2 linked regions of the Synechococcus elongatus PCC 6301 genome follow. The protein of the gene in region 1 binds, or shares a complex with, the protein of each later gene. Links are inferred from orthologs where the notes say so. Each region holds a gene or a part of one and is shown in the gene's direction. Other genes may lie near its edges. The genes, in order: tsaD and tsaB.

Region 1 (15,600 bases):
GGTTCGGGCCTCGAAACCCAGCGCCCGCAGTTCGCCAAACAACTCCCCTGCCCCTAGTAGTCCCACAATGACTTCATCGCCGCCGGAGCTCGCGATCGCGACTTTGGCAATCCCTGCTGTGATCAAGTAGTAACCATCACTCCAGTCATGTTCCAGAAGCACCGCTTGGCCTGCTGGATAGTGTCGCGGGCGACTGGCTTGGGTCAGCCGAGCGAGTTGTTCGGCTGAGAGATTGGCAAAGAGAGGATGCTGCTGAACTGCCGAAGAATCTGCCATGCCAACTATCGCGATCGCAACGCCAGACTGATGGGCTGACCCTGCTGCTCGGTGAATCCTGCTGGGGTCAAGCTCACGACTGTTCTCGCATCATCCTTACGGTGGCTCTCCCGGATGTCAATCAATGTTGCTGGCTAAGGCATCAGTCCCCACTGCGATCGCTGCAGCAGGGGCTGGGTCGAGAAGCAAGGAGAGCTGCGGTAAACTCAACCCCACAGCTGGTTGGCGAGTGATAGGCAATACCTCTATGGATCCTGTGCTGGAATTGGAGGCTGTGAGCAAATGCTTCCAGCGCTACAGGCATCCCCGTGATCGCCTTTGGGAATTGCTATTTCCTCGTACCTCCCGGGTGCAGACCTTCCAAGCACTGGAAAACATTAGTTTGCAGGTAGAGCCCGGTCGCACAATAGGCATTGTTGGCCGCAATGGCGCGGGCAAAAGCACCCTACTGCAGATTGTGGCAGGAACCCTGACCCCTAGTAGTGGCCGGGTCAAGGTGCGTGGCCGTGTAGCAGCGCTGTTGGGGCTGGGCAGTGGGTTCAATCCAGAATTTACCGGCCGCCAGAATGTCTTTTTCAATGGGCAGTTGCTCGGCCTGACCCCCCAAGAAATTCGCGATCGCTTTGCTGAGATCGTTGCCTTTGCCGAAATTGGTGACTTCCTAGATCAGCCGGTCAAAACCTACTCCAGCAGCATGATGGTGCGGTTGGCTTTTTCGGTAGTGGCTCACCTTGATCCGGAGTTGTTGATTGTTGATGAAGCGTTAGCGGTTGGTGATGCCCGCTTTCAAGCCCGCTGTATGAAGCGAATTCGCGAACTGAAGGAAAAGGGCACCACGATTCTGTTTGTCTCCCACGACGCCAACGCTGTGCGGATGCTTTGTGATGAAGCAGTTCTGCTGGAGGGCGGCCGGATTCTAGAGCGAGGCAATCCCAATTGGGTGCTGAATCACTACAACCAACTGTTGGGGCTGGAGGATCGGGACAACTATCGACCGCTGGCGCAGGAAACCCAACAGGCCGGTCTCTGCTATGTCGAGCAGGCCGCTCATCCCAATCGCCATGGCAATGGCCGCGCCACGATTTCGAAAGCTTGGCTCAGCGGCTCAGGTCTGCAGGCTGATAAGGTGCTCCAAGGCGGTGACCTGACCCTCACTTTCCAATTGCAAATTCATCAGGATTTACCTGATGCCCTGATTGGTCTATCGATTCGCAATCTATACGGGGTTGTGATCTATGGAACCAACAATCTACAGCTCGAGAAACGACCGAAGGCTTTGGCTGCTGGTAGTTCTCCGGAGTTGAGTTTTCGCTGGCGAAACCAACTTAATGCGGGGGTTTACACTATCAGCATTGCAATCACCAGTGAAGATTGCGAGGTTTACGACTGGATTGATGAGGCGCTGGTGTTTGAGGTGGTTAATGATCGCTTCTGTGAAGGGGTGATTGACCTGGGGGCTGACCTGCACTGGATTAGCGAGTTTTCTTCTCCGGCCGCGATCGCAACATCTCGCGATTCTCTGGGCTCAACATCACCCTCGAGTTAAGCCATCATGAGAGAGTGGTTGTGTTAGCCAATAGCGACAGGAGAACCATTCCAATAGGGCTTTATTGATCCTGATCAGTTCCAAGAATCATTGCTACCGTCATTCAGAGCAAGTGACTTGCAGAGTCATGCAAGGAAGCTGGGAATTGGATGTGGATTAAGTCGTGCTTTCAGAGAAACTCCCACAATAAAAACTCAACGTATTCCAAGGATCTGACAGCGATTGAAGGTCAAACATAACTGACGCGCAAACTTCAGCCTGTCGCATAATTCCTAAACTTGCGAAGCGTTTGCAACTGGAAGTCGATGATTGATTGCCACTCATTGATGCGGCCGTGATGTTGCAGTTTGCCGAGCTTGAGCAGGGTCAAGTGCAATTGACGGCGATCGGCAAAGACTTTGCTGCAACAACGATCCTGCCCATTAAGAAGCGATTTCGGCAACAGGTGCTGCAGCACAGTTCTGGGATCAGCAGCATCGTGCAAACCCTGCGCGAGCGTCGCAGCTACTCGCTGCAAACCGGCTTCTTCCTGAACTTGTGGGAAAATCAGTCTCCTCGACTAGGGGCCAAACAGCAGTTCACTACTGCGGTGGACTGGGGGTGCTACGTAGAACTGTTCGAGTATGACTCGCGGGAAGAGCGGCTCTTGCTGACAGATGGGCGTGGCTGCCTTGAGGGCTGATCGGCCGAAGCGGTGGATGCTGATTCTGATTTTTAGTGACGGACTGAACCCCAACCGAAGCCAAGGCTTCTCGTCCCACGGTGGTTAGGACGGTAGACCTAATCTGTAGCTTTTGCCAAACGCAACAGTTTTTCAATAATTGATAATCCCTCTTGGCGATCGCTCGACCATCCCAGCGAGTAACTACGCAGCGATCGCGTTATTCGTCAAGGATTCTAGGTAACTTATCAGAAGGTGATCGCAACCTGGTCAGCGCTTGATCAATTTATTTATTGAGAATCTATTGCATTAAATAGCAGTTCGCCCTACAGTAGTGGGCGACGTGTTCTCTTCTCCTCTTGGGCACACAGCCAAGCAGGATCGGCATTTGGGGCGGCGGTGGGTCGCCCTTTTTTTCTGCGTTGGGGCCGAGGCTGAGCGGGCTACACTCAGAAATCGAACCTGTTTGACACCTGCTATGACTGCTGCGATCGCTGCACCCGCCTACGACGCCATCGTGATTGGCTCGGGCATTGGCGGACTCGTGACGGCAACCCAGCTCGCAGCCAAAGGCGCAAAGGTTTTGGTGCTCGAGCGCTATCTGATTCCGGGCGGAAGTGCGGGCTGGTTCGAGCGGGAAGGCTATCGCTTCGATTTCGGCGCATCGATAATCTTTGGCTTTGGCGATCCCGGCACGACTAATTTGCTGACTCCCCCCTTGGCCGATGTTGGGCAAGCGCTGGAAACTATCCCCGATCCGGTGCAGATTCATTACCACTTGCCGAACCAGCTCGATCTCAAGGTGCATCGGGACTACGAAGCTTTCCTACAAGAACTGATCGCCCAGTTCCCCCAGGAAGCGGAGGGAATTCGTCGTTTTTACGACGAGTGTTGGCAGGTGTTCAACTGCCTTAATGCGATGCCACTACTGTCGCTCGAGGAACCGAAGTATCTGTTCAATGTCTTCCTGCAACACCCTTTGGCCTGCTTGGGCCTGGTCAAATATCTGCCCCAGAATGTTGGTGATATTGCACGGCGCTACATTCGCAATCCCGATCTGCTGAAGTTCATCGACATGGAGTGCTACTGCTGGTCGGTGGTGCCTGCCACGATGACACCGATGATCAATGCTGGTATGGTCTTTAGCGATCGCCACTACGGCGGAATTAACTATCCCAAGGGCGGTGTTGGCCGCATTGCTGAAAAGCTGGTGGCCGGTCTGGAAGCTAAGGGCAGCAGCATCCGCTATAAAGCCCGAGTCACCCGCATTCTTACCGAAAAGGGTCGAGCGATCGGCGTGGAATTGGCGGATGGTGAAAAACTCTACGCGAAGCGAATTATCTCCAACGCCACCCGCTGGAATACCTTTGGCGAACTGCTACCGCCACAACAAGAACCCGCTCAGGAACAGCGCTGGCAACAACGCTATCGCCAGTCGCCCAGTTTCCTCAGTCTTCATCTCGGAGTCAAAGCCGATTTGCTGCCAGCTGGCACAGAATGCCACCACATCCTGCTGGAAAATTGGGATGAATTGGAAGTGGAACAAGGCACAATCTTTGTCTCGATTCCGACCCTGCTCGATCCCTCTTTAGCTCCGCCCGATCGCCACATTATTCACACCTTCACGCCCAGCTGGTTGGGTGAATGGGATAACCTCAGCCCCAGTGAATACCGCGATCGCAAGGCAGCAGCGGCCGCAAAACTGATTCAGCGATTGGAGGCGATCTTCCCGGGATTAAGCAGCGCGATCGACTATCAAGAAGTCGGTACGCCCCGCACCCATCGCCGCTTTTTGGGTCGGCAAAACGGCACCTATGGGCCAATTCCGCGTCGTAAATTGGCAGGCTTGCTGGGGATGCCCTTCAATCGCACCGCAATTCCTGGTTTGTACTGCGTCGGCGACAGCACTTTCCCCGGTCAGGGACTAAACGCAGTGGCTTTCTCAGGTTACGCCTGTGGCCACCGGGTCGCCGCTGACTTGGGTTTGGTCTAAGGCAATGGATTTAGACAGCGATGCGCTAGGACGCTACATCAGTGCAACTGAGGGAGTCGGCAAACCTTGGTTGTTGTTGCAGTTGCGTCTGAAAAAGCTGCAAGACGATCGCGATTGCATGGAACCCGCCGCTTATGAAGCTGCGATCGCGGAATTGCACCAAGAGCTGATGGGTCTGGGTGAATGGTGGGTGGGCCGTGAGGCTGAAGTCTTTGGTGGAGAGCGATCGCACAATGACGACTGAATTTTTGCCAGAGCAACGGGTTTATCGCATTTCGCCCTTGATTCGCGGCACGTTATTGCTGCTCTACCTAGCGCTCACCAGTCCCCTCGCGAGCTTAGCGGAAGTGACGGAAGCACCTGTTTCCCCTCGCTGGCTGCAAGTGGGTTTAGCGATCGGCTTTGTCCTGGTCTACGCCGCCCTCAGTGAACAGGTCGAAGTTAGCTCTGCAGGGATTCAAGTCCGCTATCCCACCTGGTGCCGTTGGTTCCTACGGCGGCAGTGGCAGTTGCCTTGGGAAGCGATCGCTCGCATCCAACCGCGATCGACTGGACAGGGTGGATTGGTTTACTACCTGATTGATCAGCAAGGCCAAGGCTACTTATTGCCAATGCGCATTGCTGGGTTTGCGGAACTCACCCGCCTGCTGCAAGCGCGAACAACGATTGATATGCGCGATGTGCGCCCCCTCTCCCAACCTTGGATGTACATTATTCTGCTAGTCCTGACGCTGCTGCTCTTGCTGGTCGATGTCTGGGTGGTTTGGGTGGCGCTGCCCGATTGGTCAGGGGCGATCGCGACCCGAAGACTGCAATCAACAGGCGATCGGTCAGGGAGTTTCAGGAATCAAATTTTTTTTGAAATCCTCGGGAACTTTGGGGGATCGCCACCGTCCTTAACGGTCAGATAGGCTCTAAGCCGAACAGCGAGGAAGTGGAAGAGGGAAGCATTGCTTCCCTCATTTATTTTGAGCAGGCGTCACCAGTCGCTCGAAATGCGGGCACTCACTGCCGCTGTTCCGAACTGGTGCGATCGCCTTCCATCTCACCAGCGGCGATCGAGATCTAAGGGCGATCGTAGATTGATCTCATGGATTGTGCTGCTGGCTACGTTTCCTTAGCAGCCATTGTTTCAGTTGAGACAGTCCCAGAGGATGCCCATCTTCACGAACCGTCCTAACTTGATTAGAGACTGCCATAAGTTCTTTGTGCATGCCCCTTGAACAACAAGTCCATAAACGAAAACCGGGCTCAGTCATAGACTCAACCCGGTTCTAAGTGTCACTTGATTTCTGACGCTTTCCTAGAGGGGATGGAAGAGCAAATCAGGGAAGAAGCGATTGAATTCAATCAGGATGCCAGCAGTAATCGCAAACCAAATCGTTGCGAGAATTGGGGCAGAAGATAGATAACGTTTGAGACCATCCATGGCTAGCATTCAGCTCCGTAAAACGACAGAAATCTTAGCGGGGCGAGACGGTGATTTCGTCTGCTTTCGCAAGTAGCTTACCGCTGCTGAACTCTTGGAACGCTGCCAAGGGCCAAGCAAAACCAGTCAAGGAAAACTTGACGGCCAAGGGCACATCGATCACGATTTCTTTGCCTGCAGCATCTTTGTCAGACTTGATGGCTTGCAGGTAGGAACGACCCACCCAGCCAATCCAGCCGGCGATGTAGAGGAACAGCAAGCTGGGGATGATGAAATCACCCGCGTGATCGAGGCGGCCATCCACGATCAGGTGGGGCAGACCATCCGCGCCGCAAAGGGCTTGGGAGTAGTTTTCGAAGCGGGCTTTCGCCTGGGGAGTTGCAGCGGCTTCAGCCCGTTGGATGAAACGGGGGGACTCGCTACAGGGCGTTAGGCCGGCAACATCAGCCGAAGCCTGGGGAGCAAAGCCCAGCCACAGACAGGCGGCGAGCACGACAGCAAACAGTCGACGCATGAACTGGCTTCCTTCGAGAAGTGACGACAGAACAGTCGCATTGGGAGCCGCGATCGATAAGAGCGATCGAACTCCGACCAGCAGTACAAAAACTCGAAGACGAGCGCCAAGCACTCGTTTCCGAATAGAATCAATCCCGAAGCTTCGGGAAAGCTTTATCAGGAACCGTATCAGTTGATGACAACCGTTTTAGCAGTTGAAACAAGTTGTGATGAAACAGCGGTGGCGATCGTAAAGGATCGTCACATTCTCAGCAGCATTGTCAGTTCGCAGATTGATCTGCACCGTCGCTACGGCGGAGTTGTGCCGGAAATGGCGGCGCGGCAGCATCTAGAAACCGTCAATCCCGCGATCGCGCTCGCCCTCTCTGAGGCAGGCCTTGATTGGTCGGCGATCGATGGGATTGCAGCGACGGTTGCACCCGGTTTAGTCGGCGCTCTACTAGTTGGCACTATGGCTGCTAAGACACTGGCGCTGCTGCACAACAAACCGTTTTTGGGCGTTCATCACCTCGAAGGTCATATTTTCGCGGCCTATTTACAGGAGCCCTCCTTGGAGCCGCCGTTCCTGTCGCTGCTGGTTTCGGGCGGGCACACCAGCCTGATTCGAGTCGATGGCTGTGGCCAATACCGAACCCTTGGGCAAACCCGCGATGATGCGGCCGGTGAAGCCTTTGATAAAGTCGCCCGACTGATGGGCTTGGGCTATCCCGGTGGGCCCGTGATCGATCGCCTCGCAGCCAATGGCAATCCCAAAGCGTTTCCGCTGCCAGAAGGCCAAATTTCCCTGCCGGGTGGGGGGTATCACCCCTACGACTGCAGCTTTAGTGGTCTCAAAACAGCAATGTTGCGGCTTTGCGATCGCCTGCGGGCAGAATCTGAAGACCTTCCGATCGCGGATCTGGCAGCCAGCTTCCAAGCGACAGTGGCTCGCAGCCTGACCAAACGAGCGATCGCAGCAGCCTTGGATGAGGGGTTAACCACGATCGCCGTGGGGGGCGGGGTTGCAGCTAATCGCGGTCTGCGCGAACAACTGGGCAAAGCGGCAGCTGAGCATGGCATCACAACGCTCTTTCCGCCGCTTTCGCTCTGTACCGACAACGCTGCCATGATTGCCTGTGCGGCAGCGGCTCACCTCGCAGTGGGCGATCGCTCGGATCTAAGCCTGACCGTGCGATCGCGCTTGCCCCTAGAAGCTGTGGCTGAGCTCTATCAGCGGTCCGCCTAGGTGCCCTAGGCCCTCAGCAATGCAAGAGCGATCGCCGTTAAACTGCTGGCTGGAAGTCTGGCGATGATATGGCGCGTTTTCTGCATCTAGCGGATGTTCATTTAGGCTTCGATCGCTACAACAATCCCAAGCGCACCACCGACTTCTTTCACGCTCTCGAAGATGCGCTCGTTCGCTATGCGATTGACCCTAAGGTCGATTTTGTGGTGATTGCCGGCGATTTGTTCGAACACAAAGTGGTGCAGCCGGCCATTCTCAGTCAGGCGTTGCTGGTGCTAGACCTGCTGAAGAAAGCTGAGATCCCCGCGATCGCGATCGAGGGAAACCATGATCATCGGCCCTACGGTAGCCGTAGTAGTTGGCTCCGCTACCTCGCCGAATGGTATGGCCTGATTTTGCTGGAGCCAGAAGCGAGTGTTGCCGAAGGCGATAACCGCTATCAACCCTGGGATCCCGAAACCCACACTGGCAGCTACATCGACCTCGACTGCGGCGTGCGGATCCTGGGCTCCTGTTGGTATGGCTCCGCCGCTCCGCAGATGATTCGTCTTTTGGCTGCGGATATTCGCGCTTTACCGCCTGGCCCTGAACATACCGTGATGCTGTTTCATCACGGCGTGGAAGGCCAGATCGCCCGCTATAGCGGCGCCTTGCGCTACGAGGATTTGTTGCCCCTGCGTGAAGCGGGCGTGAACTACCTCGCGCTTGGCCATATTCATAAGTATTACGAGCTAGAAAACTGGGTCTTTAATCCCGGTTCGGTGGAAGCGAACAGTATTGCCGAAGGCCAGGATCAAGCGCCTCGGGGCGTGCTGTCGGTGGAATTGAAGTCAGGCCAGAAGCAACCGCAAGTCACTTTGCAACGGGACTATCTGCAGCGGCCTATAGTCCGTTTGCGTCTTGAAACGCGCGTAGATTGGTCACCCGCAGACTTGGAAGCCGCCGCGATCGCAACGGTTGAGCAGGCGATTGCCACCGGAACTACGCAAGAAGCAATCGTTGAGCTGCGAATCAGTGGCTCTGTGGCCTTCCCGCGCTCAGAGTTCGATACGCGATCGCTGCAAGCGCAGCTTCACCAACAAAGTCGGGCGCTGATTTTTAACCTGCGCTACGACGTCAGCGGTCGGGAATTTGCCTCACCCGTGCTGTTGAGTGAACAGGTCACCCCTGAGGCAATCGAGGCTAGCGTCTTTGCCGATCAATTGGCGGAGCATCAGGCCTACCGCGATCGCTGCGACCAGCTCACGCCTGTCCTGCAAGACCTCAAAGACCGCTCGCTCCGAGGCGAAGAAGCCGCAGACCTCTACCGATTCTTGGAAACCGCGATTGCCGCCAGCTTGACTTGAGATCTCTGGTGGCAGTAGCGATCGCAGCAAGTCTGACTAGCCGACGTTGATCGCTGCCCAGAAATATCCTGATCAATCTGAGATCACACCCGCAGAATCAGTCGAGTCAGTCGTCGGCTTGCAGATCAGCCAGCGGCTGCACATTACGCAACTGCTGCTGAACGTCATCGATCGCATCGCTGAGCTGAGCAATCTTGTCCTCGAGGCCGCGCCGAGTGCTATCGATTGGACCTTCTGGATCACGATCGTCGTCACCGTCCCGTTCTGCACCCGCATTCAGCGCTGCAGCGGAGCGTTGGCTGAGGGCTACTCCCAAGACGCCGCCGAGAATGCCGCCAAAGACAGCACCCAAAAGGAAGCCGCCTGCGAAACGATTGGGTTGGCTCATGGTGGGTTGCGGGTGAGGGACAGTTCACTGTTCATTCTGAAGGGCAGTTGCCGGCGCCTGCAAGAACGCTGATCACATCGCGATCGCTTGGCAAACGGTGTCGTTGATCACAGCGACTTGGAATGCGTTAGGTTAACCCTTAGGTTAAGAACCGTTTAAGAGCTTTTCTGCGAACACCATTTTTGGCGATGCTGATAAGTCTCTCTAGCTCTTTCCACTGCTAACCCGGGGAGGGGGAATGCCCATGTTTGCACCTGCATCGACCGTCAAAGCACTCCAACGTGACGCGGAAGATCTTTTGATTCCAGCAGGGAGTGTCATCTTTTCGGAGGGAGAGGCTGCCGCAGAAATGTATGGCATTCTTGCCGGTGAGGTAGAGCTCAAGGTGGGCGATCGCACCGTTGAAGTCCTGCAAGCAGGTGATGTTTTTGGGGAAGGTGCTCTCGTCCAAGCCCAGAAGTTTCGCGCCACCACTGCGATCGCGCGTCAAGACTGCCGACTGGCTCGTCTCGACCGCCGGCGCTTCCTGTTTGCCATCCAAGAAACACCGACCTTTGCGCTGGATGTGATCCGGAGCTTCTCGCGGCGGCTGCGGGCGCTGAAGAATGCAAAGCTAACTACAGCGAGTCACTAGATCTGGGCGATCGCGGCAACTAGCGACTCCAACTCAGTTTCCAAAGTCAGGTAGTGACAGCAGGCCCGGAGACAATCTGGGCCGACCAAACTGCGAATTTGCAGTCCTTGGCCTTCCAGGTGGCTAACGATTTTGAACGGGGACTGAGAGCTATCGATTTGAAACGAAATCAGCCCAGCTTGTGGCAGTGTGGTTGCGAGGCAGCGCACCTTTGGTAATGCCTGTAACGACTGCCAGAGCCACTGGGCCAGTTGGCGGCTGCGATTGTAGCGATCCTCAATCGTCCCGTAATCAGCTTGTTGGGCGATCGCAGCACTCAGACCCGCATAGAGCGGATAAGCCGAGGTCGCAATTTCGTAGCGACGACCATCACTTTTAGAGCGAATCGGTCGGCCCTGGGTATTCTTTTCGACCCCTCGCCAGCCCAACCAAGTCGGCAGAGAAGTGGCGCGGGACTCCGGTCGACTGTAGAGACCACCCACTCCTTCGGGGCCACAGAGCCACTTATGGCCGGTGAAGGCGTAGAAATCGACTCCAGTAGCGGGCAGATCTAGCGGCAACAGCCCTACCGATTGCGCTCCGTCGACCAAAAGCAGGCAGTCCTGACGGTGCGCTTGTTCGGCGATCGCGGCGAGGGGCAGAACTGTGCCGTAATTCCAGAGGACGTGACTGATCGCAGCGAGTCGCGTTCGGGAGTTGAGTTGCGCTGCAAACGCTTCAGTTAAATCCTGACCGGCGACAACAGCAGCCTGCAACGGCCAAATATCCAGCTCTACGCCAAAGCGTTGGGCGATCGCCTGTGCGGTAGCGATGACGCTGGGATGCTCGCAGTCGGTGATCAAAAGGCGATCGCCGGCCTGCCAATCCACCCCCCAGAGCGCAATGTTGCAGCCGACCGAGACATTTTCAGTCAGGGTGATGTTCTCGGACTGGGTCTGAAGCAGCGCTGCCAGATCCGTTCGCAGGCGATCGCTAATCTGCTCGACTCGCTGACCAGTTGCCAGGGAAAAAGGTCCAAGCTGCTGACTATCGGCGAAAGCAGTTTGAATCGCTGTCAACGCTGCCGTTGAGAGCGGCCCCTGTCCGCCGTAGTTGAAATAGGCCTTGTTTTGGAGCGCTGGGAATTGCTGGCGGTGGGTGAGTAAGCGATCGCGGGTCATCAGTTAGCAGGATGCAGGTTTCTTCACCGTAGAGTGGAAACGACCCTCTCGTGAACGCGACCCATGCTGAAGCTGTACGGCAGCGCTCGCACCCGCGCTTCTCTTGTTGCCTGGTACCTCGAAGAACTCGGTCAGCCCTACGAATCTGTTGCCGTCGATATGGCAGCAGGTGAGCATCGGCAACCGACCTTTTTGTCACTCAATCCCTTTGGCAAAGTGCCAGCTCTGGTCGACGACGCATTCACCCTTTGGGAATCTGGTGCGATTTTGCTCTACCTCGCTGAAAAATTTGGCGAGCTGCAGACCCCGCAAGACCGCGCGATCGCAGCGCAGTGGGTGTTGTTTGCCAATGCGACGCTGGGCCCTGGCCTGTTTGTAGAAGCCAACCGCGCCAAAGAAGCGCCGCGGTTGCTGGGGAGCCTCAATACCCTGCTCAGTCAGCGTGAGTATCTGGTGAGCGATCGCCTCAGTGTTTCAGATGTCGCCGTGGGTTCCTATCTGGCCTACGTGCCGATGTTCTTCCCGGACTTCGACCTCAGTCCCTACCCCGCTGTGCAGGACTACATTCGCCGTCTGACGCAGCGGCCGGCCTACCAACAGTCGATTGGTCGGCGCTAGGAACAGCTCCCATTGCGCTAGACCCGAAGAAGATCCCGGATTGGCTAGGCCATGACGACCCCTCCTCCTGTTGCTGAGATTCCCAATCCGCCTGTCGGGCTGCACTGGAGCAATCCTCTGGTGCGGCTGTTTAGCCCTGAGTCCTACCTACTGCTGCTCGCGGCTGGCGTTGGGCTGAGCACAGGTGCTGCGATCGTAGGCTTCCACTTGCTCTACGAGTCCTTGCATCAAGGGGTGTTTAGCTGGCTCACCAGTACGCTCTCAGCTTGGGGTGGCCATCAAACCCTGGCGCTCATTCCCCTACTGGGCGGTCTGGTGATGGGCGGTCTGATCCTGATTTGGCCGCGTTTTGGGCCAAGTATGACGGGGTTGATTGGCCTAGCGCGTGGGACTGGTGGTGATGAACCGCTGCGGACACCGCAGAAACTTTTTGCCGCATCACTCTCGCTGGCCAGTGGCGCTTCTCTGGGGCCGGAAGGACCGAGTGTGGAGAGTGGCGGCAACTTAGGGCTGGCGATCGCCCGTTGGGCCAAAATGTCGCGCGAGCGGCAGCTGTTGCTGATTGGCGCTGGGGCTGCGGCTGGGATTGCAGCTGGTTTTAATGCCCCGATCGCAGGGGTTTTCTTTGCCTTCGAAGTCGTGCTGGGCACCAGTTTTGCTGGGGCAGCCGTCAGTGCCGTCTTGATTGCGGCCGTCCTGTCGGCGCTGGTTGCGCAAGTGGGGCTAGGAGCACAACCGGCTTTTTCCCTGCCAGACTACGTCGTGCGATCGCCCTTAGAACTGCCGCTCTATCTGGGGCTGGGCGTGCTCGCTAGCTTGGTATCCAGTAGCTACATGGCACTGGTGCAGGTGCTGCAGCAAGCCTTTCGCGGCGAAACCGCGATCGGTGCAGTCTTGGGACGAATTCCGCGATCGCTGCGGCCTGCGTTGGCTGGCTTGATTGTCGGGCTCGTTGCGCTCCAGTTCCCTCAAGTACTGGGCGTCGGCTACGAAACAATTGAGGGGCTACTCAGTGGCATGAGCCTGACGCCCCTAACGTTGGTGCTCTTGCTGATCGGTAAGCTCGGCCTCACGGCGCTCTGTCTAGCCAGTGGCTTTGTGGGCGGGGGCTTTGCTCCCGCGATGTTCCTCGGTGCCGTTTTGGGTAGCTTCTACGGCTGGGTGTTAACGGCTTTTTTCCCAACCTCCTGGATTCCGATCGCGACGCCACCGGCCTACGCCATGGTCGGCATGGCTGCTGTACTGGCGGGAAGTGTCCGTGCTCCATTGACGGCGATTTTGCTGCTGTTTGAATTGACACGGGACTATCGGATTGTGCTGCCACTGATGGCGGCGGCAGGCCTGAGTGCTTGGCTGGCCGATCGCCTGCGACCCAAAGCGACCCATTCTGATCTGCCCGGGTTACCCCAAAAGCGAGAGCCAGATTTACCGCTTCGGTTGCCTGTGGAAGTGGCGCTGCGTCCGGTGGATTGCTGGCTCCCCAGTGACTTAACGGCTGATCAAGCCCTAGCCCAGCTGATCGAGGCTGCCAGTTATCACGCCCTCGTGCACGATCGCCACGATCGCGTCTTAGGTTTAGTGACGTTACCCGACCTACAACGCAGCCTCTCAGCAACTCCGACAGAACCACTCCTAGCGATCGCCAGCCGAGAGTTGATTTGGGTGCATTGCGGCGAAAGTCTCGCGGAGGCGATCGCGCGGATGGATGTGCGCGGCCTGCAGCAATTACCGGTGCTTGCGGGGGGAACGGATGAGTCAGCTGTGGCCATGACTGCGGTTCAAGGCTGGGTCGATCGCGACAGCATTCAGCAAGCCCTCAATCTGGCGGAAGCGCAGGATCAACTCCTGGCCCATCAAGCCCGTCAACTGACTGCCCCTGTCTTCACGGAGAAAGCCTGATGGCGATCGCGCTGGATGACCTACTGGAAACGCTGCGGCAAGACTATGCCCGCTTTCCCAAGGATCAAAGCTTCGAGGTTTACGACCCCGACGCGTTTTTTCAAGATCCCCTGACGCGCTTTCAGGGTCGCGATCGCTACCAGAAAATGATTGCCTTCATCGATCGCTGGTTTCTGGATCCTGAGCTGACCCTGCATGACATCCATGCGACTGAGACGGGCATCGAAAGCCGCTGGACGCTGACTTGGACCAGTCCTTGGCCTTGGCGACCGCGATCGCAGATCAGTGGCCGCACCCTGTTTGAACTCACGGCAGAGGGCACCATTAGCAGCCACCGCGATTACTGGGATTGCTCGCCCTGGGCGGTTTTACGCCAACAGATACCGCGACGGCGCACTAAAAATCACCGATAGAATAAGTTGACGAATCTTTAAGCGATTCTCATCAGGGCAAGGACTCCATGCGTGTAATTTTGATGACCGGTAAGGGCGGCGTCGGCAAGACCTCTGTGGCCGCTGCCACCGGCTTGCGCTGTGCGGAACTCGGCTATAAGACCTTAGTTCTGAGTACGGATCCGGCCCACTCTCTCGCCGATAGTTTCGATATGGAACTCGGCCATGAACCCCGTGAGGTCAAACCCAACCTGTGGGGTGCGGAATTGGATGCTCTGATGGAGCTTGAGGGCAACTGGGGCGCGGTCAAACGCTACATCACGGATGTGCTGCAAGCCCGGGGTCTAGAAGGAATCGAGGCAGAAGAGCTGGCGATTTTGCCCGGCATGGATGAAATCTTTAGCCTCGTGCGGATGAAGCGCCACTACGACGAAGGCGAGTATGAGGTCCTGATCATCGACTCGGCTCCAACCGGCACTGCGCTGCGGCTACTTAGTCTGCCGGAAGTTGCGGGCTGGTACATGCGCAAGCTTTACAAGCCCTTCCAAGCGGTTTCGGAAGTGTTGCGGCCGCTGGTTCAGCCGCTGTTTCGCCCGGTAGCCGGCTTCAACCTGCCGACCAAAGAGGTGATGGATGCGCCTTATGAGTTCTACGAACAGCTGGTCGAGCTTGAGAAAGTCCTGACGGATCCGGGGACTACCTCGGTGCGTTTGGTCACCAACCCCGAAAAGATGGTGATCAAAGAATCATTGCGGGCCCACGCTTATCTCAGCCTCTACAACGTCGGTACTGATTTGGTGATTGCCAATCGGATCATTCCTGACAGCGTTACGGATCCCTTCTTCCAGCGCTGGAAAGATAACCAAAAGCAATATCGCGACGAAATTCACGCTGATTTTCACCCTCTGCCAATCAAGGAAGTGCCGCTCTACTCGGAAGAGATGTGTGGACTGGAAGCCCTAGAACGGCTGAAGGAGACCCTTTACGCCAACGAAGATCCAACGCAGGTTTACTACAAAGAAACTACTCTCCGAGTTGTCCAAAATGGCAGCGATTACAACCTCGAGGTCTATTTGCCGGGGATTCCCAAGAGCCAGATTGACCCTAGTAAAAACGGTGATGAGCTGAACATTCGCATCGGCAACCATCGCCGCAATCTTGTTTTGCCCCAGGCTTTGGCTGCACTCAGCCCCATGGGTGCCAGCATGGAGGATGATTACCTCAAGATTCGCTTTGCAGCCAGTTAAGAAAGCGGCTTGCGATGGAACGACGGTTATCGAGAGAGCGTCTCTAGTGTTCTGAGGGGCTCTAGGAAATCTATGTCTTTGCGTCGTCCGATAATTGCTGCGATCGCGGCCTTAGCTTTAACAGCAGGGCCTGCTCAGGCTCAATTTGACCCGCGTCTGCTCAACCTGCTGCGCGGCGGAATCCAGCTGTTTCAGGGCCTGAACTTTAGCAACCTCAACCCCAATCAAGAGGTGCAGCTGGGGCGGCAAATGAACCAGCAGATGCTGAGC
Region 2 (15,770 bases), 240 kb from region 1 along the record:
CAGTCGCTACAGTTGTTTTTTGATTGACTGAATGAAGGTCAAGGAATCAGTTTTAGCGATAGCTTTTCAGTATTAATAATAGTAACCTTCATGCATCGGCCGTAGCTGAAAATGCAAAATAATACTTTGACTATCGTAGGCCAATATCGAGTGACTTATTGCCTGCTCTTAGTCAATGGAATAAATAAAATGCCCATCAAGCTGTCAGTGCTGGCTCGAAGCGATCTGAATCTTGTCCTAGTAGGCTAGCAAGATAATCTCGATGAGAAAAGCGATCGCCCTTAAACCAGATTTTTTGACTTTCTTGATCAATCTATTGTCCAAAAAGACCTAGGTGCGATAATTATAAAAACTATAATTCACTCTAGGGATAGAAGCTTGGCTTTGCACTCTCGTCGTTGGCTATTGATGGTGCTCACAAGCTGCTTCGCGACTAGCCTGTTCGCTAGACCTGCAATCGCTGCTGATGGCTGGTGGATCGATCAGTATGCGGTCATTCTCTTTACTGCCACGGGACGGCTCGATGCAGAACTGAAAGAAATGCGCATCGAAGGAGCCGATACGCTGCTCGTCCATGCGGATAGCCTGCCCCCACTGCTGCTACGTTGGGTTGCTTGGCGTGCCTCTCTACAGAATATGAAGTCAGTCGCCTGGGTTCAGCGTCCCACTCTCCAGCGACTCAAACATGCTAGCTCTCTCAATGGCTATGCTGCGTTGCAAGTGGATGATCACTTTTTTGCTGATCCCATTGTGAGCTTCAGTCAGCTGCGCCAAATGATTGGCAAGAAGCAGCTTTGGTGCTCTTTTCAACCGAATCAATTTTCGGAGTTTCTAGCGCGGAATTGTGATCATGTGGATGTACAAATCTACCGAATGAGTTGCCCTGCCACAATCGATTTAGCCGATAGATTGGGGTTGCTAGGTCGTCCTCAATCTGCGATCGCGGTCTATCATGATGGCACCTCTCAAGCCGATCGCGATCTCCAATGCTTCCGTCAAGCAGGTCGCGATGTTCGTAATTCAATCTTTGTTTTCAAATGGAAGAATCCAGGATCTGTCTTGTCGCGATTTTTGAAGCATCCATTAGTAGCACGACTGGAACGGATATATATTCAGCTATTTAAGGACTAGCGCTGAACTATAATCGAGCGATCAAATTTTATTGTCATCACTAAATTCTTGTGCAATTTCCCTCAAAAATTGGTTGATTTGTTGAGGCGATCGCAAATGGTAGACTTTGCGGTTTGTTCGAGCTGTCTCAATATACTCTCGATATTGAGGTGTTAATCGCTGGTGGCAAAGCCAAAGAACGCGGTAGCTACTCATTGAGCTTTTAAATAAAGGACTGTCCTCAGGCCAGCCTTTTGGCGCTTGAAAGTAGCCCCCTATCCAACGCTTTGTTACCCACCAAAAATGTCGCCAGAGTGGTAGGTCAATGTACACGAGTGTATCAGCTTGGTCGAGACGAGGCCAGAGTGTATCTAGTGATCCAAAACCATCAATAATCCAGCAATCTGTCTCTAAAATTTCCTGATGCACCTGTTGGTAGGCCGCTAAGGGAAGTTCAACACCCCCTGGCTGATACTTAATCTTGTCCAAGGTGTGGAGAGGTAAGCCAGTGATTGCCGCCAAACGCCGACTAAGCGCTGATTTTCCGCCGCCAGCATTGCCAAAAATCGCAACTCTGTTCACCTTGACAACCTAATCAGCCGTTCCTATCCCATTTAACAATAGGTAATAGTAATGTCTTCACGAAACTGTCTGAGTCTTGCAGTCAGCGATCGCCACAACAATAGCTGAAGTCGCACCGTCCAGACTAGCAAAAGGCGATCTTCTGGACGGCTGCAGATCAGCTCAATGAACTAGAACAAGAACTCGGTCTTGAGTACTGGCACCCAATAGTCGCCATTCGCAAGGTTCCCAAGGGTGAGTCCGCCCCCTGCATTCGTGACAGCATAGAGGGCAGGCGTGATGGCGATATTGTCAGTCAGTTGCAGCTTGTAATAGACCTCAAAGGCAAATGGCCCACTATCGGCAAAAGCTGCACCTCGGCTATCACTGGTGACGTAGGGAATTTGACCGATTGCCAAGCCCAATTCATTGCCATCCGCAAATAGGTTCGGGAAGGTCAAGCCGATATTCCATGACTGAACCGTCGAGCTCCCTGCTGAACCACTGAGAAAGCTGATGCCATAGGAACCACTGATCGTAAAGTTCTCACTGACTGCCCACCCTAGGCTCAAACCGATGTTGTTGCTACTGATCAGATCCGTTGGTGAATTGGAGGGTCCAATCAGCGATCGCACTGTGCCATAGGAGACCCCGCCAAACTGAGCCGGTAAGCCGACGCCATCAGGATTGACAGGATCAAAGGCTGGTCCTTTGCGATAGGCATAGGCCAAGGCCCCGATGAAGGTACCATCATCATTTTTGAAGGCCAGTTGCGCCGTGGTTTGTGAGTCGGCTCCAAAGACCCCAGCCGTTGGATCGGCCTCTAAGTTCTGGCCAGAAGTCGGCCCCTGTTGGTTGATGTAGGCCAACCCAAGATTGAAGTTGGGATTGATTTGCCAATTGAAGCCAGCCCCAGCAGAGTTTGAGGTGTCGGCATCGTTGTAGATACCCGGCACTGGATTGTTGAAGAAGTAAGACAATTCGGGGGCGTAGAAGGAGCCGTTGGTGGAGAACACATCATCGACTTGCACGTTGGAGGTGCCAACCGTGAAGTTCACAGAGCCAACCGGAAACTGATAAATCAGGGTGTTGAGCGTGAAGTTGGGGTCTGCTCCTGTTGCCGCATTGTCGTAGGCCAAGGCTGCCCCGGGACTCGGGATGCCTGCGCCCGCAGCAAACCCATTCAGATCACGCAGGCCAGGTGAGGTAATGCTGTTGGTTTCGAGGCGGGTTTTGAGCAGGTCTTTACCAGTGAAGCTGGTGTTGAAATCTAGACCAACCCGCTGTGAGAAAGAGGTGCCGGTATCCAAGCCACTGGGACCAAAGGCGCGATCGAGGCTGAACAGTACGTCGCCTTGCAGTTTGGTCGTGGTTGAAAACTGAGTGGCTTCGAGTTCCGTGACCCGTGCTTCGAGTCCATCGACGCGGCCGCGCAGGGTTGCTAGCTCAGACTGAAACTCTTCTGTCAGCTTTTTGAGGGTGTCGAGGTCTTCTTTGGAGGCGGCAAATTCAATCACTTTGTCGAGACAGGCGTTCAAACCCGCTGCAAATTCATAGCGAGTCAGAGCGCGGCTCCCGCGATAGGTGCGATCGGGATAACCAACGATGCAGCCGTAGCGTTCAACCAAGGACTGCAGTGCTTGATAGGCCCAATCAGTCGGGCGAACGTCACTCAGTTGGGTGATTGAAGTGACTTGGGCTGCGGGTAAATCTTCATTGGCGATCGCATTCACCTGTCGGATTGTGCTGGCGTCAAAGGCGATCGTGGCTGGTGCTAGCCCCAACCAAAGTCCTGTTCCCATCCAAAGGGCTGCAGGTACGTGCATACTCACTCCTCTTTCTAAAAATAATTATTATTCTCATTTTTAAGAGTGTCAATTGACTACTTTTCTTCCGTAACTCATGGCCTAGCTCTGTTTCTGACGTTGCTATGGCCAAGCTTGCGAGACACCGATTCACCAGGGAAGTAGTGGAGCCTACGTGGAGTGTGATGCCACACTTCCTTGCCCGCGAGTGATCGCTTTAGTGAGAGGTTGTTCGGTCGTAGTGGCTGGTGATCGTGACAGGCTCTCAGGTCAGGCAAGGTTTAAACACTTGGTTTGTGCTCCCGCTGCGTAGGACTGCGATCGGCCTGGGCTGCGCCGGAGTTGCAACGCTCTTCTCTGCCTGTGGTCAAACCCAGGCATTGATTACCAATCAGACCATTCAAGGATTTGTCGATCAGGTTGTCGTTCCTAGCTATGTCAGCGTTGCTGCTGGCGCAACTCAGCTGGAACAAGCCCTCCAAACCTATCAGCAGGCACCGACTGCTGCCAATTTGGAGGCGGCTCGACAAGCCTGGCGGGTCGCCCGCGATCGCTGGGAGCAGACTGAATGTTTTGCTTTTGGGCCAGCGGATAGCGAAGGGTTTGATGGGGCAATGGACACCTGGCCTATCGATCGCCAAGGCTTGAAAACTGCCGCAGCTCAGCCAGTGGAGCAACGGGAAGATAGCCGTAAGGGCTTCCACGCGATCGAGGAGTTGTTGTTTGCCGCAACGGAACCGACGCTGAGCGATCGCCAGCATCTTGTGATCTTGGCGACGGACCTTACCAAGCAAGCACAGGGGTTGGTCACCCGTTGGCAACAAGCGAGTGATCAGCCTGCCTATCGCTCAGTTTTGCTCAGCGCTGGCTCGACAGATTCGGCCTATCCCACCCTGAATGCTGCGGGAACCGAGATTGTTCAAGGCCTGGTTGATAGCCTCTCAGAGGTCGCCAGCGAAAAGATCGGCGGGCCACTCGAGACTCAAGAACCCGATCGCTTTGAAAGTTTTGTTAGCCGCAATACTCTGTCTGACCTGCGCAACAACTGGACTGGCGCTTGGAATGTCTATCGCGGTCAGCGGTCTGATGGGGTCGCGGCAGGAAGTCTGCAACAGCGTTTACAGCAACAACATCCAGTGATCGCTCAGCAACTCGATCAGCAATTTGCAACTGCCCGCCAAGCCCTTTGGGCTATTCCTGAACCGATTGAAACCAACCTTGCCAGCCCAAGAGGCAAAGTGGCTGTCCTCACGGCTCAAACTGCGATCGCAGCAGTCAGCGACACCCTAGAGCGTCAAGTTCTCCCGCTGGTTCAGTAGCTGATGACTCTCCCAGGGATTCCCCAACGACGCTGGATCAAACGCTCTCGACTGAGCTGGGCTGGACTCGGGTTAATTCTGAGCCTCGTTCTGGGCTGGTGGTGGATGGCGCCAGAATCAGTTGCAGCAGGCGGTGCAACGACAATCCATAACCGTAGTGCCCGAGCCTACTCGCAACCCGCGCCAGGGCTGAATCCTCAGCAGGCTGCTGAACATCGACAGGGCGATCGTCGCTTTGCGGATGTCTTTATTCCAGCCCCAGCAACCTTCAACGCCGGACTTGGCCCCCATTTCAACAATCAGTCTTGTCTGGGGTGTCACATTCGCGATGGTCGGGGGCAGCCGCAAGCCGGACAACTTCTAGCCCGTCTCAGTTTGCCGCCAGACCGAGGGACACCAGAACAGCCCGGAGGGCGCCATTCCCGTTCCAGGGCTAGGGAGCCAACTGCAGGATCACAGCATTCCAGGAGTGCCGCCGCTCGGTAGTTTTCAGCTGACGTGGGAGGAAGTGTTTGGTCGCTACGCAGACGGTCGCTCCTACTCGCTGCGGCGGCCCCAGATTCAGCTGCTGGACGGCACAGGCAAAGCCCTCGATCCAAGCATTCAAGTCTCGCTTCGGTTGCCCCCGCCAGTATTTGGCCGGGGTCTCCTTGAAGCCGTGCCAGAGGAGGTTTTAGCCGCGATCGCAGATCCAGAGGATCGCAATCACGATGGCATTTCTGGTCGTCTCAATCAGGTTTGGGACATTGCGCAACAAAAACAGGCGATCGGGCGCTTTGGCTGGAAAGCGGGTCAGCCCACGCTCCAGCAGCAAAATGCAGCTGCCTATGCCCACGATATGGGTGTCAGCAATCCGCTATTTCCCGATGCTAATGGCCATCAGGATATCGATGCTCAAACCCTGACAGCCACGACCTTCTATACGCAAACCCTCGCCGTCCCGGCACCGTTGCGCATTGACGATCGCCAATTTCGACAAGGGTTTGCCTTGTTCCAAGACGCTGGCTGTGCCGCTTGTCATCTCCCGAAACTGAAGACAGGCCGATCTGCGATCGCGGCACTCTCAGAACAGACCTTTGCCCCCTATACCGACCTCCTGCTGCACGATTTAGGCCCGGGTCTCGCTGATCAGCGACCTGAGTTTTTAGCTAACGGACAGGAATGGCGAACAGCACCGCTCTGGGGACTGGGACTGAGCCAAACCGTCTTGCCCGGAGCAACGTATCTGCATGACGGCCGAGCCCGCACGATCGCGGAAGCGATTCTCTGGCACGGCGGTGAAGCTGAGTTAGCGCGCGAATGGTTCCGGACAGCCTCTGCCCGCGATCGCAAACGCCTAGAACGATTTCTCAAGCAACTCTGAGCAGGCGATCGACCCCAGTCCGGCAGCGGCCATATTCAACTCCCATTACTTAAAAATCTTGTTGTAGTGGTTTCTCCAGAGTTGAAAAGGCTGGGCTAAGGTAGGGGCAAGTTGCCTGAGGACTTAGGCGATGTGTATTTGCATTCACTGTGCGTTGGTCGATCGGTGTCGGACCTACCATGAGGTTGAGACCCAACACCAACAGCAGCACCTCACCGATCAGCCAGATTTCGAGCCCAAGTCACCCACGATCAACGTCAACATTCGGATGGCGGATGACTCCCACGACCACATTGAGATGGAGTGGGATGTGGTGAGTTGCGAGAGTTTCGTTGCCGATCGCGGGCGTTGGGCGCGGCTGCGTCCGGGGGAATTGATTCCCACCTGAGCCACCGTTGAACAAACACTGAAGCTCAAGGCCGCACTCTGGCTAGCAGCGATCGCGACTGTCCTGCGATGATCGGAAAGGAAAAGACAGCGATCGCAGGGGAAAACAGTGCTGGGTCTGGCGATTCATACTTCCACCCCCACCTTGGGGCTAGCGCTCAGTCAAGGAGCTGAGCTTCCGCTGGGGCAGACTTGGGAGGTTGGTCGCGATACAGCAGCGGTCCTACTGCAGCACCTACAAGACTTTATTGCTCCGCATCGTTGGACAGATTTAGACTTTCTAGCTGTTGCCTATGGGCCGGGCGGCTTTACGGGAACGCGAATTGGCGTTGTCACAGCCCGCACCTTGGCTCAACAATTAGAAATCCCTCTCTTTGGCCTCTCAACCTTGGCGGGGTTGGCTGCCGCCCAATGGCGACAAACAGGGCAGAACCAAGCGATTGCCGTGTCGATGGATGCCCAGCGGGGTCAGTTGATTGGCGCACTGTATGGCTGTCAGGATGGCATTCCCGTTGCCCTAGAAGCAGAGCAGGTCTACGAACCAGTGGCCTGGACTGAGCGATTGGCCAGTTGGGGACAGGAAGATTGCCGAGCAGATGCCGCGATCGCAACCACGGTGACGGATCTCCTCGCGATCGCAGAACGCCAGTGGCAACGGGGCGATCGCCCTGATTGGTCTTCTGCTTTGCCCTACTACGGCCAGCATCCAGTAACCATCACGGCAGGCTAGGCTGTCGAAGACTGTGTAGCAGTGCTAAGGTACAGCCGTTTCTGCTTTGCGTCTGACAAGCTCATGCATCGTCTGATACCGATCACCCTTTTGCTCAGCCTAGGTGTGGTCTGGGGACTCAACCGAGTTGCTGTCGCCCAGCGATCGCCCCAGGCGATCTTTGTTTTGGGTGGCGATCCGCAGCGGGAGCAATTTGCAGCTGAGCTGGCCCAAACTCACCCCGATCTACCGATTTGGGTGTCCTCGGGCTCCAATCCTGAATATGCCGAATGGGTGTTTGGTCAAGCAGGCGTCCCTCGGTCACGCCTACATTTGGACTACCAGGCCACCGACACCCTCAGCAACTTCACCAGCTTGGCCGATCGCTTTCAGCAGCAGGGCATCCAGCACGTCTACCTCGTGACCTCGGACTATCACATGCGCCGCGCTTTAGTGATCGCCAATATTGTCTTTGCTAGCCGGGGCATCACGTTTGAGCCAGTTCCTGTCCCCTTCGACAGGGCTTCCGAGTCTTGGCGCAAAGCCATCCGCGATGGGGGACGGGCGATTATTTGGGTGCTACTTGGCCCCGAAGCAGAACTCTGGCTCAGCAAGGCTTGGCCGCAAGTGCTAGCGACCCAGACTGTGTAAATGGTTAATCGCGGCGGCACAGCTCAAGGTAACCCGCTCCAGTTCCGCGCGATCGCCTGATTGGGGCGGTGCGATCGGCTCGCCAATGCGAATCGTCAGCGGCACGGGGCGCGGTAAAAAGGAGCCTCGTTGGAGAATGCGCTCGGTTCCCCAGAGACTGACCGGCAAGAGCGGTGCCCCCGTTTTGAGCGCTACCAGCGCTGCCCCCAGCTTGGGCTGGTGAATGCGAGCATCGCGAGTGCGTGTCCCTTCCAGAAAGACACCGGTTGCCCAGCCGGATTCCACTGCCGCGATCGCCGCTTGTAGGGCCTTGCGATCGCTGCTGCCCCGCCGGACTGGATAGGCACCGTAGAGACGGATCGCCTGCGCTAAGACAGGAACGCGAAACAGCTCCTCTTTTGCCATGAAAGCGACGGGTCGCCGCACACAGTTGGAGACAATCGGCGGGTCGAAATCGCTGGCATGGTTACTGACCACAATCAGCGGCCCCGATCGCGGGACATTACCCGCCCCGTAAATCCGTCCCCGGAAGTAGAGGTGCAGCATGGGGCTGACCACCGACCACTTGAACAGGTGGTAGAGCAGCAGCGAGTTGAAGGGTTCGCGATCGCGGCGAGCCAGAAGATTAGACCGTGAGGTCTGCTGCTGTTCCAACATTGCGCAATCCGATTGCAGGACAAGTCCGTTTCATCAAGCCCGTCAGGACCTTACCGGGACCAACTTCAACCAGTTCTTCAACGCCCAGGGCTTCGATTGCCAGACAGGTTTCGCGCCAGCGCACCGAGCCTGTCATCTGTTGCAACAGGTTTTGCTTGAGCACAGCAGCATCGGTGCTAGGAGTCGCGCTGACATTTGAAAGCACAGGGACCTGCGCATCCTGAAAATCCACTGCTGCCAGGGTGGCCGCAAACGTCGTTGCCGCCTCAGCCATAAACGGCGAGTGGAATGCCCCGGAGACTGTCAGGGGGACAGCCCGTTTACTCTTGACGGCTGCCAAGATCGCGTCGACCGCTGCTGGAGTTCCAGAAATCACAACTTGGGCGGCGCTATTGTCATTGGCGAGCACTACGCCTTCGGTGTTGGCGATCGCTGCCGCTAGTGCCTCAGCATCAAAGCCAATTAGAGCGGCCATCTTGCCACCGGAAGCGGCCTGCATCAGTTCTGCCCGTTTCTGAACCAGTTGCAGCCCCGTCGCGAAGTTAAAGACACCTGCGGTGTAGAGGGCTGAATATTCGCCAAGGCTGTGGCCAGCGACAGCATCAGGCTGCTCACCCTGTTGCTTCAAGCGATCACTCAGAATCGCCTCCAGCACGTAGAGACAGGGCTGCGTGTTAATCGTCTGCGACAGCGTTTCTAAATCGGCTTGGCAGCGCTCCAGCACCGACCATCCGAGAAGCGCCTCAGCTTCGGCCAAACGCTGTTGAGCTTCTGGCCAATCCTGCAGGTCAACGCCCATTCCCGTTGCCTGAGATCCTTGCCCCGGAAACACCCACACCGTTTTAGCCATAGCGATCGCTCAACTCCTCTCTGTCTCAACGTCTATTTGCTGGCAATCCGTGGCTAAACCACCGTGCCCCAACGGAACAGCGCTGCGCCCCAGCTCAACCCTGCTCCAAACCCTGAAGCAGCGATTAAGTCGCCCGATTGAATCTTCCCAGCTTTGACGGCCTCATCCAAAACCAAGGGGATCGTGGCGGAGGAGGTATTGCCGTAGTTCACCAAGTTGCTAAGTACGCGATCACGGGAAATATCAAGGCGATCGGCGACTGCATCGAGAATGCGTTGGTTGGCCTGGTGTAGCAGTAACCAATCGACTTCTTGGCGATCGATCCCGGCGTGGAACAGCGTCTTCTCGAGGATCTCGGGAACCCGCTTCACCGCAAAACGATAGACCTCTTGGCCATTCATTGCTACCGGCTGATAAGTGCCCTGAGCAATCTCAATATCCGAGAGCAGCGACTGGTTATCAGCTTGATAAGCCAGGGTCAAACAGCCGTTGAGGCTGCCATCACTGCGCATTTCAAAGCCGAGCAGTTGATCAATCTCGCTGGCCTGCAGAACAACGGCCCCGGCGCCATCCCCAAACAGCACACAGGTGCGGCGATCGCTCCAGTCTGTCCAGCGCGACAGCACATCCGCCCCAATCACCAAAACGGTGCGGTAGGCTCCACTGCGGATAAACTGAGCGCCGGTTACGAGGGCAAACAAGAAGCCGGAACAAGCAGCGGTCAGGTCAAAGGCTACGGCTTGGGTCGCGCCCAAGGCGGCTTGCACTTGGCAGGCACTGCCGAACAGATCGTCGGGGGTTGACGTCGCCAGCAAAATCAAATCAACCGATGTCGCTTCTAGCCCTGCAGCTTCGAGAGCTGACTGACCTGCCGCCGCCGCCAAGGAAGAGAGACTTTCAATTTGAGGCTGTGCGACTCGGCGCTGACCAATCCCAGTCCGGCTTCGGATCCATTCATCCGAGGTTTCAACCAACTGGGAGAGTTGGTCATTACTGAGGGTTGTAGAAGGAACAGCGGACCCACTGCCAGTGATTGCAACGCCAACGCCAGGTCGAGTCAAATTAACACTCCGTCACATGCCGGAGTCTTCAGTAAATCACAAGAGAGGGGACGATCGAACAGCGATCGCCTAGCTCACCACTGGCTCAGTCACCAGGTCAGCTGCTGGAGAAGGCGGCTCTTGAATCTGGTGGAGATGGTCAATGACGCGGTTTTCAGCAGCTTCGACGGCCAAGCGAATGGCGCTGTAAATCGAGGGTGCCTTGGAGCTGCCATGGCTAATGATGCAAATGCCGTTCACACCCAAAAGCAGCGCCCCCCCATGCTCAGCATGGTCAAGCCGCTGTTTAATTCGGCGCAGGTTGCGGCGCAGCAGAGTCGATCCCACTTTGCCCCGCATGCCACGTGGCAGTTCGTCGCGAATAATTTCGAGGAAAACGCTGCCAACCGCTTCGGCAAATTTCAACAAGACGTTGCCGACAAAACCATCGCAGACCACCACATCAAACTGGCCTGAGAGCACATCGCGCCCCTCGGCATTGCCGACAAAGCAAATGCGCGGGTTGTTGCGCAGCAGCTGGTGGCTAGCGAGGGCAAGCTCGTTGCCCTTGGAATCTTCTTCGCCGATGTTGACCAAGCCGACCCGCGGGTTCGCTTGCCCCAAGACATCGCGGCTGTAGATTGAGCCCATGACTGCAAACTGCTCGAGAAAGCGGGGCTTGCAATCGACGTTAGCGCCGACATCCAAGACCAGCACGGGTTTGCCTGGGATTACCGTTGGTAGCAAGGCACCGATCGCGGGGCGATCAATTCCACGAATCCGCCCCAACCGCAGCAGCGCAGAGGCCATGACAGCGCCAGAATGCCCTGCAGAAATCACGGCATCCGCTTCGCCCGCCTTGACCAGATCCATGGCGACGTTGATCGAAGCACGGGGACGGCTGCGCACCGACACCGCCGCGTCTTCCATCGCGATCGCTTCTTCAGCAGCCTCAATCCGCACCTGTAGATGGGGCGCATGATCTTGGCAAATCGCCCGCAGACGATCGGGATCGCCCACTAAAATCACATCGGCCTGGAGTTCTTCTTGGGCGCGCAAAGCCCCTTTCACAATTTCCTCGGGGGCGAAATCGCCGCCCATTGCGTCCACCGCGATCCGCGCACGCGTCATCGGCTTACGTCCCTGAATCTCACCGGATTTTATCAGACCCTTTGTCTGCGCCTGAATCACAAGAATAACGGGGATCGATGGCTGCACTCGACGAAGCAGCGCCCCATCCCCTGACTATGAGCGCGACGATCGCTGCCGGCGCTGGCTGCTCTAACGCCCTTCTTCGCCCGGTTCAACGATGCGTTGGAAGAGGTAGCCGGTTCCTCGGGCCGTCAGAATGAGCTCAGGGTTGCCCGGATCGTCTTCCAATTTGGCGCGCAGCCGCGAGATGTGGACATCGACTACGCGGGTATCGACGTGGCGCTCGGGGGTATAGCCCCAGACCTCTTGCAGGATTTCGGCGCGGCTAAAAGGTTCACCGGAGCGGCTGACCAGCAGTTCCAACAAACTGAACTCCATGCCCGTCAGACGGATGCGCTCATCGCCTTTGTAGACTTGGCGCTTATTGGTGTCGATGCGGATGCTGTTGATCTGGATGACGCCCGAACTGGGGATGCCATTAGCACCGCTTTTTTCGACCCGACGCAGCACCGAGCGGACTCGCGCTTTTAGTTCCTTAGGCGAGAAGGGTTTGACGACGTAGTCATCAGCTCCCAACTCAAGCCCCGTAATGCGATCGGCCACATCGCCCAAGGCTGTCAGCATGATGATCGGAACGTCCGACTCTTTGCGCAGCTCTTGGCAAACGCCATAGCCATCGAGCTTGGGCATCATCACATCGAGCACCACGAGATCCGGCGTAGCATTGCGGAAGGTGATGAGGGCTTCTTCGCCGTCGGCTGCGGTGACAACTTCGTAACCAATCATCGCCAACCGAGTTTCAAGAATCCGCCGGATGCTCGCTTCATCGTCGACAACGAGGATTTTTTCCTTGCGATTTTCCAAGATTGGCCTCTCTCAAAGGTCGTCGGTTGACTCAGATTCGCCAAAAGCGAATGGCGCAGCAAAATGACAGTGAACCTGCAAATCAATAACAGGATAATCGTATTTCTTATCGTTTCGTCATCGTCAGAAAGGTTACCGTCATTGACTTTAAGCAATCCGTTACAACACAAAAAATTGTCAAAATTATTTAAAGGTTTGTAACGAATGGCGCGATCGCGAAGCGAATATGTATGTCAAAACTGCGGCCATCGTGCACCGCGTTACGTCGGCCGCTGTCCCGCCTGCGAAAGCTGGAATAGCCTCGTGGAGGAAGCAATCGCGCCAACGGCTAAGACGGCGATCGCGACCGTCTTACCTTCCCGACAACGCCGCGATCGCTTAGCTGAAGCCCCACCCCAAGCGGTTGCTGCCCAGCCCCTCAGTGCGATCGCGGATGTCAGTCAGCAGCGGATTGCCTCAGGTTCTGGCGAGTTCGATCGGGTTCTCGGTGGGGGGTTAGTGCCGGGTTCTTTGGTGTTGATTGGTGGTGATCCGGGCATTGGTAAATCAACACTGCTGCTGCAGACCGCCACGGCTCTCTCCCAACAGCAGCCAATTCTCTACGTCTGTGCCGAGGAATCGGGTCAGCAGGTCAAGCTGCGCTGGCAGCGGATTGCAGCCCACCGATCGCCCAATCAGGCGGATCAGCAGTTCTATTTACTGCCGGAAATCGACCTGGATGCGATCGTGGCGGAACTGGAGACTCTGCGTCCCCCTGTTGCCATCATCGACAGTATCCAAGCGCTCTACAGCCCAGCCCTCGGGTCTGCGCCGGGCTCCGTCGCCCAAGTGCGGGAATGCACGGCGGCCCTGATGCGCGTGGCGAAGCAACTGACAATCACCTTGCTGATCGTCGGTCATGTCACCAAAGACGGCGCCATCGCGGGGCCTAAGGTGTTGGAACACCTCGTCGATACGGTGCTTTACTTCGAGGGTGATCGCTTTGCCAGTCACCGACTGCCGCGATCGGTCAAGAACCGCTTTGGAGCGTCTCAGGAACTGGGCATCTTTGAGATGGTCGATCGCGGTCTGGAAGAGGTCGGTAATCCCTCAGCGCTGTTCCTGGGCAGTCGTGATCAAGCAACTAGTGGTACAGCTACGATCGTCGCCTGCGAGGGCACCAGGCCGCTGCTAGTCGAGCTGCAAGCCCTCGTTAGTCCCAGTAGCTATAGTTCACCGCGCCGTGCTGGTACGGGAATTGAGTACAACCGCTTGCTGCAAATTTTGGCGGTCTTAGAAAAACGCTTGGGTTTGCCGCTGTCAAAATTCGATGCCTACGTCGCCTCGGCTGGCGGGCTGAATGTGGCTGAACCCGCTGCGGATTTGGGAATTGCGATCGCTCTTGTCGCCAGTTTCCGCGATCGCTGCCTGCGGCCCGATACGGTACTGATTGGTGAAATCGGCTTAGGGGGACAAATGCGCCCTGTCAGTCAGGTTGAACTGCGCCTCAAGGAGGCTGCCAAGCTCGGCTTTCAACGAGCGCTCTTACCCAAGGGACAGGAGCGCTGCGAGTCGGATCTGGAACTGGTGCCGGTCAGCCGCTTGGTTGATGCGATCGGTCTAGCGCTGCAAGAAGCCCCCCCGAGCAGCGATCGTTCTTAGAAACGAGATTCAGCCGGTTCTTCTAGCAGTTGGGTCCGGACCGTGGCGCTGAAGCCCGATGCTTTGAATTGCTTAAGTTGCAGTGGTTCTGGTTGGCTGGCCGGAACGCTGATCCGAATTTCGAAAGGATGATCGCCCGGCGGCACTTCCTCAACCTCACCTAAGCGCGTGCGATTTTGCATCACTGAGTCGCCGTTCGCGTCGTAGACCCGACCGTAGATATCGACGTCGTAGACGGTTTTGTTGCTGGGGTTGTTGAGCGTGCCCACCACCAAGTAGCAGGTGGCTGGGCGACTACTACCGCCACTGGTGACAGCTCCTGAATTGAGTTCAGCCGGGCACTGTTGATAGTCAACGGTGGTGACATTGAGCTGAGTGATAGCCAACGCTGGGCCCGCGCCGAAAATCAGACCGCCAATCAGTACGAGCAAGAGACTGAGCGATCGCCAGATTTTCATAGTGATTTCCTTCGCAAGCAGCTTTTCTATTATTGCGACGCTTTAGCGTCGACCACAGACAAAGTCATCGGTGATCGGATGCTGGGGCTGGCGAAAGATTTGGCTGGTCGGTGCAAACTCAATTAGCTTGGTCACGGGCAGTTTCTGTTCGTCGATCAGGACAGGATGGAGCAGGGCTGTGTAGGTGGCGCAGCGTCCGGCTTGGGCCAAATTGTTGGTGATCAGAAGGATAGTGTGGCGATCGCAGAGCCGCAGCAGCAGTTCTTCAAAGGCAAGGGTCGCTGCTGAATCCAGTGGCAGACAGGGCTCATCGAGGAGCAGAATGTCAGGTTCCATGGCGGTCGCCCTGGCCAGACAGAGGCGGAGTTGGGTCTCTGGTGAACAATGGCGGGCCGCTTGCTGGAGGTCTAAATTTTCTGGCAGTTCAACAATGGTCAACACCTCCCGCACCAGCGCTTCCAGATTGCCGCGATAGCCCTGTAAACGAGCAGGTAGGACGATGTTGTCATAGAGACTACCGGCGATCGGGGTCGCAGGCCCACGAATCAGGGCCAGTTGACAGCGCAAACTTTCAACATTGACTTGGCGATCGCGCAGATTGCGATCGCGTAGCCAAATTTGACCGCTTACCCGCAGCTCTGGCTGGAGGTCACTCAGTCGGTTCAGACAGCGCAGCAGCAGGGTTTTACCACAGCCAGAAGGGCCGACGATCGCAGTGATGGTCTGCTGAGGAAATTCGCAGCTGATCTGATGCAACAGACAGTGATCGCCATGCTCAACCGTCAACCCCTGCAGGCGGAGTGCGGGGTCAGTGAAACGGGGCGGCGGCGGTAAAAACTCCATGGTGCTTAGTGTAGGGGAGAGTCAGTCCGCTAAGATCCTGTGCGGTTCACCTGGGGAATGAGGCATGCGCTGGAGTGAGTTTCTGCAACACCTGGAGGCCAAAACTGGCCCCTGTACCGCCAAGGCGATCGCAGGCGATCCAGAACTACACGGAGTCGCGGCCATCAACGAGGCGCAATCAGGACAGGTGAGCTTTCTCGATCAGGAGAGCGGCCTACAGGACTGGATTGAGCAAACAGCGGCCAGTGCTTTGATCTTGCCACCGGATCCAGCCTTACAGGCCCGTGCTGAGGCTCGCAATCTCCCTTGGATGACGACAGCTCAGCCACGCTTGGCGTTTGCTGCTGCGATCGCAGTCTT

What was found.
Region 2: the proteins of tsaD (region 1) and tsaB are in contact, whole or in part, in a solved structure (PDB 4WQ4), measured with the Escherichia coli proteins. The link is inferred for Synechococcus elongatus PCC 6301 from one-to-one orthologs.

The regions. Positions count from the first base shown.
Region 1 is NC_006576.1:337,363-352,962, reverse strand. Bases 5,833-8,621 are described here. They hold tsaD (tRNA (adenosine(37)-N6)-threonylcarbamoyltransferase complex transferase subunit TsaD), read left to right. Parts: upstream 5,833-6,596; coding sequence 6,597-7,646; downstream 7,647-8,621. Other genes in these bases: SYC_RS01545 (metallophosphoesterase family protein), read left to right, coding at 7,715-8,621; SYC_RS01555 (photosystem I reaction center subunit III), read right to left, coding at 5,940-6,419; psaJ (photosystem I reaction center subunit IX), read right to left, coding at 5,833-5,905. Also shown: SYC_RS01590 (Crp/Fnr family transcriptional regulator), read right to left, coding at 1-276; SYC_RS01585 (ABC transporter ATP-binding protein), read left to right, coding at 551-1,822; SYC_RS01580 (AAA-associated domain-containing protein), read left to right, coding at 2,160-2,504; crtH (carotenoid isomerase), read left to right, coding at 2,962-4,476; SYC_RS01570 (hypothetical protein), read left to right, coding at 4,481-4,720; SYC_RS01565 (hypothetical protein), read left to right, coding at 4,710-5,387; more of psaJ, read right to left, coding at 5,780-5,832; more of SYC_RS01545, read left to right, coding at 8,622-8,992; SYC_RS13480 (hypothetical protein), read right to left, coding at 9,099-9,380; SYC_RS01535 (cyclic nucleotide-binding domain-containing protein), read left to right, coding at 9,625-10,014; SYC_RS01530 (aminotransferase class V-fold PLP-dependent enzyme), read right to left, coding at 10,011-11,174; SYC_RS01525 (glutathione S-transferase family protein), read left to right, coding at 11,238-11,792; SYC_RS01520 (chloride channel protein), read left to right, coding at 11,844-13,691; SYC_RS01515 (DUF2358 domain-containing protein), read left to right, coding at 13,691-14,104; SYC_RS01510 (TRC40/GET3/ArsA family transport-energizing ATPase), read left to right, coding at 14,152-15,330; SYC_RS01505 (M48 family metallopeptidase), read left to right, coding at 15,403-15,600.
Region 2 is NC_006576.1:101,931-117,700, forward strand. What follows is about bases 5,506-8,464. They hold tsaB (tRNA (adenosine(37)-N6)-threonylcarbamoyltransferase complex dimerization subunit type 1 TsaB), read left to right. Parts: upstream 5,506-6,654; coding sequence 6,655-7,275; downstream 7,276-8,464. Other genes in these bases: SYC_RS00485 (di-heme oxidoredictase family protein), read left to right, coding at 5,506-6,158; SYC_RS00490 (Ycf34 family protein), read left to right, coding at 6,289-6,546; SYC_RS00500 (YdcF family protein), read left to right, coding at 7,339-7,905; SYC_RS00505 (lysophospholipid acyltransferase family protein), read right to left, coding at 7,885-8,464. In the rest of the region: SYC_RS00465 (hypothetical protein), read left to right, coding at 379-1,131; SYC_RS00470 (hypothetical protein), read right to left, coding at 1,153-1,692; SYC_RS00475 (iron uptake porin), read right to left, coding at 1,863-3,497; SYC_RS00480 (iron-regulated protein A), read left to right, coding at 3,725-4,795; SYC_RS14115 (di-heme oxidoredictase family protein), read left to right, coding at 4,799-5,281; more of SYC_RS00485, read left to right, coding at 5,265-5,505; more of SYC_RS00505, read right to left, coding at 8,465-8,562; fabD (ACP S-malonyltransferase), read right to left, coding at 8,531-9,412; SYC_RS00515 (beta-ketoacyl-ACP synthase III), read right to left, coding at 9,466-10,473; phosphate acyltransferase PlsX, read right to left, coding at 10,543-11,583; response regulator transcription factor RpaB, read right to left, coding at 11,734-12,468; DNA repair protein RadA, read left to right, coding at 12,673-14,109; SYC_RS00535 (hypothetical protein), read right to left, coding at 14,106-14,567; SYC_RS00540 (phosphate ABC transporter ATP-binding protein), read right to left, coding at 14,610-15,410; lpxD (UDP-3-O-(3-hydroxymyristoyl)glucosamine N-acyltransferase), read left to right, coding at 15,475-15,770. UniProt on the Escherichia coli protein: Required for the formation of a threonylcarbamoyl group on adenosine at position 37 (t(6)A37) in tRNAs that read codons beginning with adenine.